3 regions of the Flavobacterium artemisiae genome follow, and region 3 is predicted to be linked to each of the others. Evidence: riboswitches for the same ligand, from Rfam matches in the RefSeq annotation. Region 3 holds a riboswitch; each other region holds the start of a gene.

The links. Region 3 has a riboswitch for cobalamin ahead of ACFSC2_RS08850 (TonB-dependent receptor). Riboswitches for the same ligand answer to the same signal wherever they lie in the genome.
Region 1: it holds a riboswitch for cobalamin, as region 3 does, so the genes downstream of both, ACFSC2_RS12805 (DUF5074 domain-containing protein) here and ACFSC2_RS08850 (TonB-dependent receptor) in region 3, are expected to answer to the same signal.
Region 2: it holds a riboswitch for cobalamin, as region 3 does, so the genes downstream of both, ACFSC2_RS03780 (TonB-dependent receptor plug domain-containing protein) here and ACFSC2_RS08850 (TonB-dependent receptor) in region 3, are expected to answer to the same signal.

Annotation. Positions count from the first base shown of each region.
Region 1 is NZ_JBHUDZ010000012.1:480,120-483,393, reverse strand. Features, by position in the region: gene ACFSC2_RS12805 (DUF5074 domain-containing protein) at 51-1,370, opposite strand; cobalamin riboswitch at 1,649-1,841, opposite strand; gene ACFSC2_RS12800 (MFS transporter) at 2,074-3,274, shown strand, end outside.
Region 2 is NZ_JBHUDZ010000002.1:415,235-418,508, reverse strand. Features, by position in the region: gene ACFSC2_RS03790 (adenosylcobinamide-GDP ribazoletransferase) at 1-434, shown strand, start outside; gene cobC (alpha-ribazole phosphatase) at 419-955, shown strand; cobalamin riboswitch at 1,023-1,225, shown strand; gene ACFSC2_RS03780 (TonB-dependent receptor plug domain-containing protein) at 1,293-3,116, shown strand; gene ACFSC2_RS03775 (YncE family protein) at 3,121-3,274, shown strand, end outside.
Region 3 is NZ_JBHUDZ010000008.1:19,300-22,573, forward strand. Features, by position in the region: gene ACFSC2_RS08845 (TonB-dependent receptor plug domain-containing protein) at 1-1,023, shown strand, start outside; cobalamin riboswitch at 1,117-1,318, shown strand; gene ACFSC2_RS08850 (TonB-dependent receptor) at 1,431-3,274, shown strand, end outside.

The DNA of each region.
Region 1 (3,274 bases), on a different contig from region 3:
CTTGCGTAAATCTTAGCTTAGAGAGCTATCGTGATTGCAGTTAAGAAAAACTATTGATGAAATACTGAAACCGCAGGGAAATAATATCCTGAAAAGCTTACTCCCGAAGTTTTAGCACCAGAATCTGCATTAAAGAAATACAAATTATTGTTTGCAAAATTAGCACCAAATCCAGAGTCTACAGTGTTTACAACTAGATTGTTTTTCTTTCTATCGTATCCTATTCCTGCTCCATATAATATATTTACTCCTGTTAAAGCAACAAAAGGTTTCGCCAATGAAGCAACATCTCCTGTATACTTATAAATTTCTTTACCACCGCTGAAACTTGCATTTTTAGCAATAAAAACATCATTTTTAGCAGCAGCGATCGATCCTGGATGCCACGCACCCCAGCTTCCGTATGCTTGGAAACCTAATGCAATTTCGGTTACTTCAAGATTATTCGAATCTATATTTATAAGTTTTGTTCCGCCTGCTGCCCACACTTTTTTATCATCTGTAACGGCAAAACCTACAGCCATTCCTGAAATAGTTTTCTCTACAGCCAAAGTCGAAGCGTTAATAATAAGAACACCTTTTGTGGCTGACAATGCAAAAATGTAATTATTCACTTTAACAATATCTCCCACCTGACCAGTAATTCCATCAACTTGACCGTTTAACTCCATTGTGTTAAGGTTCAACTTAAATATTCCTTTTCCTGAAGTTAACAGTGCTTGATTTTCGTTGATAGCAGCTATTGCACGCCAATCATTGCCGCCTTTTGCCTCGATTCTTTTTTCTTCTTTTAATGAATAAGCGTCAGCCACAACAACAGGACCGCCTACTTTTGAAACTAAAAATAATTTTTTGTTGATGATCGTTCCAAATTCCAATGTTGATGATTCTGGTTTTAAATTTTTATCTGGATTCACTTTTACAAAAACACTGTCTTCTATTGCTTTTGTATCATATCTATAAAAGCCAACTGTTCCTGTTCCATGTCCGAACCAGCCTTCATTAATCATGAAAAAACCATTTTCATAAGCGCCCCACGCGTGTATATCATAAGTAAGTGTTACCTCTCCACCGCTATTTTTGGCAGTCATATTAATTTTAAAATCGCCTCTTTTTTCTGGATTAAAAGTAAAAGTAGAATCAGCGCTTACTACTTTTCCGTCTACTGTCCATTCGAAGGATAAATTATTTCGGTCTTTTATTTTTGAACTTAACTTAAGTGTTTTTCCAATTGTCAAAGTGTCTTTTAACTGCTGTTCGCCGTTTATTACTGGAGGAGCTGTAAAATCATCGTCATTATTACATGAAGTTATTAAGACTGCCAAAGAGGCAATTGCAATTAAATGCCTGAAAAAAAATTGGGTTTTCATTATTAAATATTTAAAAAATTATCACTTGACTTTTAATCGACATTCATTTTAATTCATAGAAATAATTCTACAAAGCAAATTGTACAGCGATTTGTTTAAATGATTTTTAGCAGAGAAAAAGGAAAGTCGAAAACAGAATTGTTTTACGATATCATATTTGCAGAAAAAAATCTCATAAACTTTATTTTGGCTTACGAGAATAGAATAACCAAACAAATACCCGTTCACAGAATGTGAAAAGTACTTGTTCTTAATTCTAGCTTCAACCCCCGAAAGCTATTATTACTATAAAAATGGCAGGTCTTCTGACTTGCTCCCTACACCCAGCCTTCCCTTTCTAATTGAAAAGTGGCATATTAAAGGGTTTCAGTTAATGAGCTTACAGCTGCGGGACAGTTTTGGATTTTCACCAAATTCCCTTTTAATGTCACTATTTATCGAAATATGACAACCATTTTCTGATTCAAATTTTGAGCTGCAAATCTAGTACTTTCTTTTTTAAGAAAACAAGCTGCTCTTGTAATTAAAAACTTTAAAAGAGATCTCAAATTTAATTTATCAAGAAGTAACTTATTAAAGCACAAAAAGTCAACAAATAATTACTTTTTGTTAAAAAAGTATCAAGTGGATAAAAAATTATCTTATATATTCGTAAAACTATATTTTTATCTTTCATTTACTAATAAGATTATAAAGCAGTTTTATGAGCAAAACTTCTACTAAAGGCATTTGGAAAGTGATTTCGGCCTCTTCTATGGGCACCATGATTGAGTGGTACGACTTTTATATCTTCGGCAGTCTGGCTGTTGTTATTTCTACTAAATTTTTCCCGAGTGATAATCCGACTGCCGCATTCTTATCTACTCTTGCTACTTTTGCTGCAGGATTTGTTGTGCGTCCGTTTGGGGCTTTATTCTTTGGAAGGCTTGGCGATATTATTGGTCGTAAATATACTTTTATGGCGACTTTATTATTGATGGGAGGTTCGACTTTTCTAATTGGATGTATTCCGAGTTACGAAACGATTGGTTTCCTTGCTCCTTTATTAGTATTGATTCTGCGCTTACTGCAAGGCCTTGCGCTAGGAGGTGAATATGGGGGTGCTGCAACTTATGTAGCAGAACATGCCCCTGTGGGAGAAAAAGGCTATTGGACTTCATGGATTCAAACTACAGCTACTGTTGGTTTATTTATTTCGCTGATGGTTATTCTTGCGACTAAAAATATTCTTTCAAATGAAGATTTTGATTCTTGGGGCTGGCGTGTTCCGTTTTGGGTTTCTATCGTTATGGTCGGCGTTTCTTATTTAATTCGAAAAAATATGGACGAATCTCCTGTATTTGCAAAAGCGAAAAAAGAAGGAACGACAAGTGCTAATCCGTTAAAAGAAAGTTTTGGAAACCGATACAACTTAAAGTTCGTTCTTTTGGCATTATTTGGAGCCACTATGGGACAAGGTGTTGTTTGGTATACAGGACAATTTTATGCGATGAGCTTTATGAAAACGGTTATGAATGTGGATTCTTCGCAAGTTGATGAATTGTTAGGAATTGCACTTTTAATAGGAACTCCGTTTTTTATTTTTTTTGGATGGCTGAGCGATAAAGTCGGACGAAAGTATATTATGATGTTCGGAATGCTTCTTGCCATATTATCGTACCGCTCTATTTATCAGGAGATGTACAACACCACTTCTTTAAATCAGAAAACTGAAATTGCCGAAAACCTTAAAGAAACTAGCGAAATTAAAGCGGATGGCAGCAGGATAATTACTATTCAAAAAAAATATACTGATGGTACAACCGCTTTGGAGAAAAAAACGTATATCCCTAAAAAAGAGTTGCAAACAAGTATTTCAATTACAATTAATTCGAGCGATAAATGGATGTTAATTTTCTTAGTTT
Region 2 (3,274 bases), on a different contig from region 3:
TTCTTTTAAAATTTAAATTGCTATCCGAAAGCATTTCTATCTTTCAAACAAACAATTTAGATTTTCCTTTTCTTATTTTTCTGTTGTTTGTGAATGCTCATGCTTTAAGTCGTTTATCGGCAGTGAGTATCATTTTTACACATGAATATTCTCGTGACGATGCTTCGAGTAAAAGCAAACCTATAGCGCAGCAATATACTTGGAAAGAAGTTTTTGGTTCCTTTTTCTTTGGTTTACTGCCTTTGATTGTTCTTTCTTATTTTTATCATTTGTTTATTCTGATTTTGATTCCGGTTTTTTTGACCCGCTTTTTTTTGGCGCGTTATTTTCAAAAATGGATTGACGGCTATACAGGCGACTGTCTCGGCGCCACACAGCAAGTCAGTGAAGTAATCATTTATCTCAGTGTTTTAATTTTATGGAAATTTATTTAATCCGTCATACCGAAACGGTTTGCGAAAAAGGTATCTGCTACGGACAAACCGATGTGAATATAGCTGAACCATTTGAAGAAGTTTTTAAAAATATACTTTCCCAGTTACCTTCTGAAGCAGTACTATTTACAAGTCCGCTTAAACGATGCGTGATTTTAGCAGACTATATTCAAAAAAACATGAAAATTCATTCTTACCAGAAAGATCCTCGTTTGATGGAAATGAATTTTGGAGACTGGGAAATGTTATCTTGGAATGAAATTCCGCAGGACCAGCTAAATCCGTGGATGGAAGATTTTGTGAACATAAAAGTTTCCAATGGCGAATCCTTTACTGAACTTCACGAAAGAACTGAATCTTTTCTAAATGAAAAACTCGCAAAAGACGTTTTGCATCCAATTATAATTGTGGCGCATGCTGGAAGTATCAGAAGTATCTTATGTCATCAAACTTCTTTGCCATTAAAAGATGCTTTTCAAAATAATGTTGATTTTGGCAAGGTTATTAGAATTAAGCTTTAACAGCTCTTTTGTTTAGAATTTGATTCAAAATGTGAAACAAATTTGAAAAATCGATAGTTTTAACTTTATCTTTGCACAAATTTAAGGTTGTGTTTTTATAAAAAAGCACATTAAAAGGGAATCAAGTATAATCTTGAGCTGTACCCGCAACTGTAAGCTTAGTTCAAAATGAATGCTTGTTGTTACTACAATCCACTGCCACGCCCTGCGTGATGGGAAGGAAGACAACAAGACGCAAGCCAGGAGACCTGCCTTTATAACTAATATCAAGCTCTCGGGAACAAGAGTGTAGAAATTTATGATTTTAAAGAAATTCGTCATTTTTTGTTTTTTATTCATGTGCCAATTTATTTTGGCGCAGCAGGATTCTATTACGAATTTAAAACAAGTTGTAGTTTCAGACAGCAATCTTAAAAAATTCTGTAGTTCTCAGTCAATTCAAGTCATAAGTGATTCGATCATCAATACCAATCAAGCATCACTAACTTCTCTTTTAAACTTTAACACGGTAATTTATTTTAAAGAAAATGGTCTCGGAATGACATCTGGCCCATCTTTTAGAGGAACTACAAGTGCACAGACAGCAGTTATCTGGAACGGTATCAATATCAATTCTCAATTTTTAGGACAGTCCGATTTTAATACTATCGGCACGAGAGATTTTAATTCTATTACTGTAAAAGCCGGCGGAGGAAGTATTTTGTACGGAAGCGGTGCAATTGGCGGCAGTATTCACCTAAATAATGATTTGAGTTTTAAAAAAGGATTTACAAATCATTTATTTTTCAGCGCAGGAAGTTTTAATACTTACAGCGCCAATTATAAAGCCGCAGTTTCATCTGATAAGTACAGTCTTCAAATTAGTATTTCTAGAAACAGCTCTGATAATGATTTTAAATATCCTGGAAATCAAAACGAGAAAAACTTAAATGGGCAATATTATAATACGAGCATGAATACGGCTTTTGGATATAAAATTGATTCTAAAAATACCATTAAATTATACAGTCAGTTTTATGACTCTGAGCGTCATTTTTCTCTAACAACCCCGACTGCTACCAAAACAAAATACGACGATTTTAATACCCGAAATCTTTTAGAATGGGAAAGCAGACTGAATCGTTTTACTTCAAAATTAAGAGCGGCTCATATTGGAGAATCTTATAAATATTTCCCAACTATTACTTCTGATTATTTCACTTTTGGAAAAGTAGAAACTTCTATCCTCAAATATGATTTGGCTTTTGATGTAAATGACAAAATCAAACTAAACACTATTGTGGATTATAGCCGAAATAAAGGCTACGGATCAAGTATTAATGATGTTAAAAGAGAAGTTAGTTCAGGGAGTTTATTACTAAGTCATTTAGTTTCTGAAAAATGGGATTATTCGGTAAGCATTCGTCAGGAATTAACGGACAATTACGGAAATCCATTTCTTTTTTCTTTTGGAACTCGATATTTATTGACTGATTTTTATCGAATAAAACTTAATGCTTCGAAGAATTACAGAATGCCGACTTACAATGATTTATTCTGGGAAGGAAGCGGCAATCCGAACTTAAAACCTGAAACTTCCTATCAAACCGAAATTGGAAACGAATTTTTCTTTAAAAACTTTTCTGTTTCTCTAACAGGATATTATAATGATATTCAGGATTTATTACGCTGGGTTCCTACAGATAGCGGCAGTGATGTGTGGTCTCCAGAAAATACTGATCATGTAAAAACTTATGGAGCAGAAGTTCTTTTAGAATGGAAAACCAAAATAAACAATCACAACTTTACTATCAACGGGACTTATGCCTATACGGTTTCAAAAAGCAAACAGCTCATTGCTGGTGAATTGGTTTACAAACAATTGATTTATGTACCCTACCATAAAGTGACGGCATCAGCATCCTATAATTGGAAAAAACTTTCATCATACTTTCAATATTTATACAATGGTGAAGTTTACAGCACGCCTTTTAACAGCAAAGCTGGAATCGTAAAAGCTTATAATGTTGCCAATCTTGGTGCTGATTATGATTTTGGAAGAAAAAACAGTTTCAAACTTGGCGTTCAAGTTTTGAATTTATTAAATGAAGATTACCAGCCTGTTATCAGCAGACAAATGCCTGGAAGAAATTATACTATATATATTAACCTAAATTTTTAAATACATGAAAAGATTTAATAAACTTTTTTTAACTGTCATTTTTGCGTCGGCTTTTTTTGTATCGTGCAGCAGCGATGATGATGAGACTCAAGCTCCACGTGGTAATTATGATGGAGGAATATTTGTTGTAAACGAAGGAAATAACGGTACTCCTAATG
Region 3 (3,274 bases):
ACTGACAGTTGGAAAATTATGCCTAGAGTAACTTACAGATACAATTATGACGATTATCGTTATTTAGGAATGGCAAATTTAAACGTTGGAAGAAGCCAGCACTATACCAATTCGATTGCAGGAGAATTAAACTCAACAGTAAAATTAGGCAAAGGCGAATTGGGTTTTGGAGCTGAATTTAGAAACGAAGATATCCATTCGTCTAATATTGGTGATCACGATCGCGAAAATGTTGGAATCTACGCAGAATACCGAACGAATTTTACAGAACGATTAAATGTAAATATCGGAACTTATTTAAACTATAATTCGGATTACAAATGGCAGATTTATCCAGGAATCGATGCGAGTTACGATATTACAAAAGAGTTTAAAGTAATTGCAAATGTCGGCACAAGCCAGAGAATTCCATCGTTTACCGATTTGTATTTGAAACAAACAGGAAATATTGGAAATACTGATTTAGATTCAGAAAATGCTTTTCAAAGCGAAATCGGATTTAAATTCAACAGAAAAGCTTTGAGCTTAAATGCGAATTATTTCTACAGAAAAATTGACAATTATATCGATTGGATGCGTAATTTGACTACGCAGCCTTGGCAGAGTCAAAATACGGGAGATTTAAGCACAAACGGAGTAAATCTTCGCGGTAATTACAGATTTGATTTCTCTAAAGATTCAAGATTGAATATCGTTTTAGGATACACTTATTTAGATTCAGAATTTAAGAGTTCAAGAACAGAAATATATTCTAAGTATTTAATTTCGTCTTTAAAGCACCAAGTAACCAATACAATAGATTATCAGTATAGAAATTTATCGGTATTATTTGCTACTCGTTTTAACGAAAGAATTACAGGACCTTCTTATTGGATTAACGATTTTAGAGTTAGTCAGTCAATTAAGAAATTCACGATATTCTTAGATGCTCAAAATATTTTTAATACCACTTATTATGAAGTCGGAGCAATTCCGCTGCCTTCAAGATGGTTTACTTTGGGAGCTAAGTTTGTAACGTTTTAATTTTACTTATTTTTTTAGAATTAGTTATTGGATAAAACCCTGCACGAAATGTTTTTTTACATTTTTGTGCAGGGTTTTGTATGTTTTAATTATATCTTTGCGCCTGATTTTGGTCTGTTTTTTCTTAGGAAAAAATAGTTAAAAGGGAATCAGGTGTAAATCCTGAACAGACCCGCTACTGTAAGTTCTATATAAGTCTTTAAACATTACTTATGCCATTGCCCCGCCCTGCGGGATGAGAAGGCCGTTTAAAGATGGAACAAGTCAGGAGACCTGCCACGATCACATAGTTTAAAACTTTCGTGGTATGAAGTTGACGACACAAGATGGTAACCTGCTATAGGACAGCAGGCCTATATCTATGTTTTTGTAATTACATCACCGAGAGTTTTTTTAAATAAATCGTGATGTACAATTTTAGAAAAACACTTTTAGCTTTTATTTTATTATTTCCTTTTTGGCTTCATTCGCAGGCAGTCACAGATAGTTCGCGTGTTTTAAAAGAAGTTATTTTAAAAGGAAAACCTTATCAGGAAGTTATTCCGGTACAAAGTCTTTCGGGTGTTCTGCTCGAAAAACTAGCCAGTCATAATGTGGCAGACGCACTTCGGTATTTTGCAGGAACTCAAATCAAGGATTATGGCGGTGTAGGCGGACTAAAAACAGTCGATGTCCGCAACATGGGTACGCATCATGTTGGTGTTTTTTATGACGGAATCCAGCTCGGCAATGCCCAAAACGGTGTAACCGATCTCGGAAAATATTCGCTTGACGATATGGAATCTTTGACAATGTACAATGGTCAGAAAAGTGAAATTTTTCAGTCGGCTAAAGATTTTGCTTCAGCTTCAGCCATTTATTTAAGAACAAAACGTCCTGTTTTTATTGGAGGTAAAAAAACAAATCTCCTCGTTCGTTATAAAACCATGTCGATTGATTATCACGATCCTTCTTTTAGATGGGAGCAAAAACTGAGCGATAAAGTTAGTTTAAGTATGAGTTTCGAATACATCAAATCAAACGGAGAATATAAATTTAGATACAAAAGAAAAAATCAGGACGGAAGTATTGCCTACGATACCACAGCAACAAGATACAACAGCGATATCGAAGCTTTTCGATTTGAATCTGGTGTTTACGGCAAAATAAACAACGGTTCGTGGGACGCAAAAGTTTATTATTACGATTCTGAAAGAGGCGCGCCGGGAGCGATTGTAGAGAATAAATTCAGAGACGGTTTCAGACAGTTTGATAAAAACTTTTTTGCGCAGGGTTTTTTCACCAAAGATGTTTCAGAAAAATATAAATTTCAGGCAAAAGGGAAATTTGCTTACGATTATACACATTATATTGCCCGAGATACCACTAGTGTTTTAGGCGAAATCGTAACGGAAGGCGCACAATCAGATGACAGTTACTTTCAGCAGGAAGCGTATTTTTCGGCGGTTAATCTTTACAGCATTTTACCCACTTGGGATGTTTCGCTTTCAACTGATTTTCAATATAATAAATTAAACGCTACCAGAAGAGGAATCCAGACTCAGTTTTCTTTCCCTCAGCGTTTTACAGCGCTTGTTGCGCTCGCGACTTCTTACCGATATGAAGGTTTTAAAGTTTTAGGAAACGTTTTGGCAACCCGCGTAATCGAAGAAGTAAAATTTAATGCAAAAGCGCCAAACAAAACCGAATTTACACCCGCTTTATTCCTTGGTTATACACCTTTTAAAAAGTACGATTTCAATTTAAGAGCGTTTGCCAAACGCATTTTCAGAATGCCGACTTTCAACGATTTGTATTATACAATGGTGGGTTCAAGTACGTTAAGACCCGAATATATGAACCAATATGATGTTGGTTTTACTTATAACTTTTCACTAAAAGAAAGCCTTATAGACAAATTCTCCATTCAGGCAGATGCATATTATACCAATACCAAAGACAAGATTGTGGCGGCTCCGACAGGAAATTTATTCCGTTGGATGATGACGAATATTGGTCAGGTAAAAGGAAAAGGAATTGAAACAATTCTCAATCTGGGAACTCATATTGATAAAGTAAATCTCGCTGTCAATCTGACTTATACGTATTCTCAAAGTCAGGATTTTACCAAATTTTCAGGTTTAGAATTGTCTTCTTACGGCGATCAGATTCCGTACACTCCTTGGCACAGTGGTTCTGGAATTTTGAATGCAGGTTACGAATCATGGAACTTCAATTACAGTTTTATCTACGTTGGAAAACGATACAACGG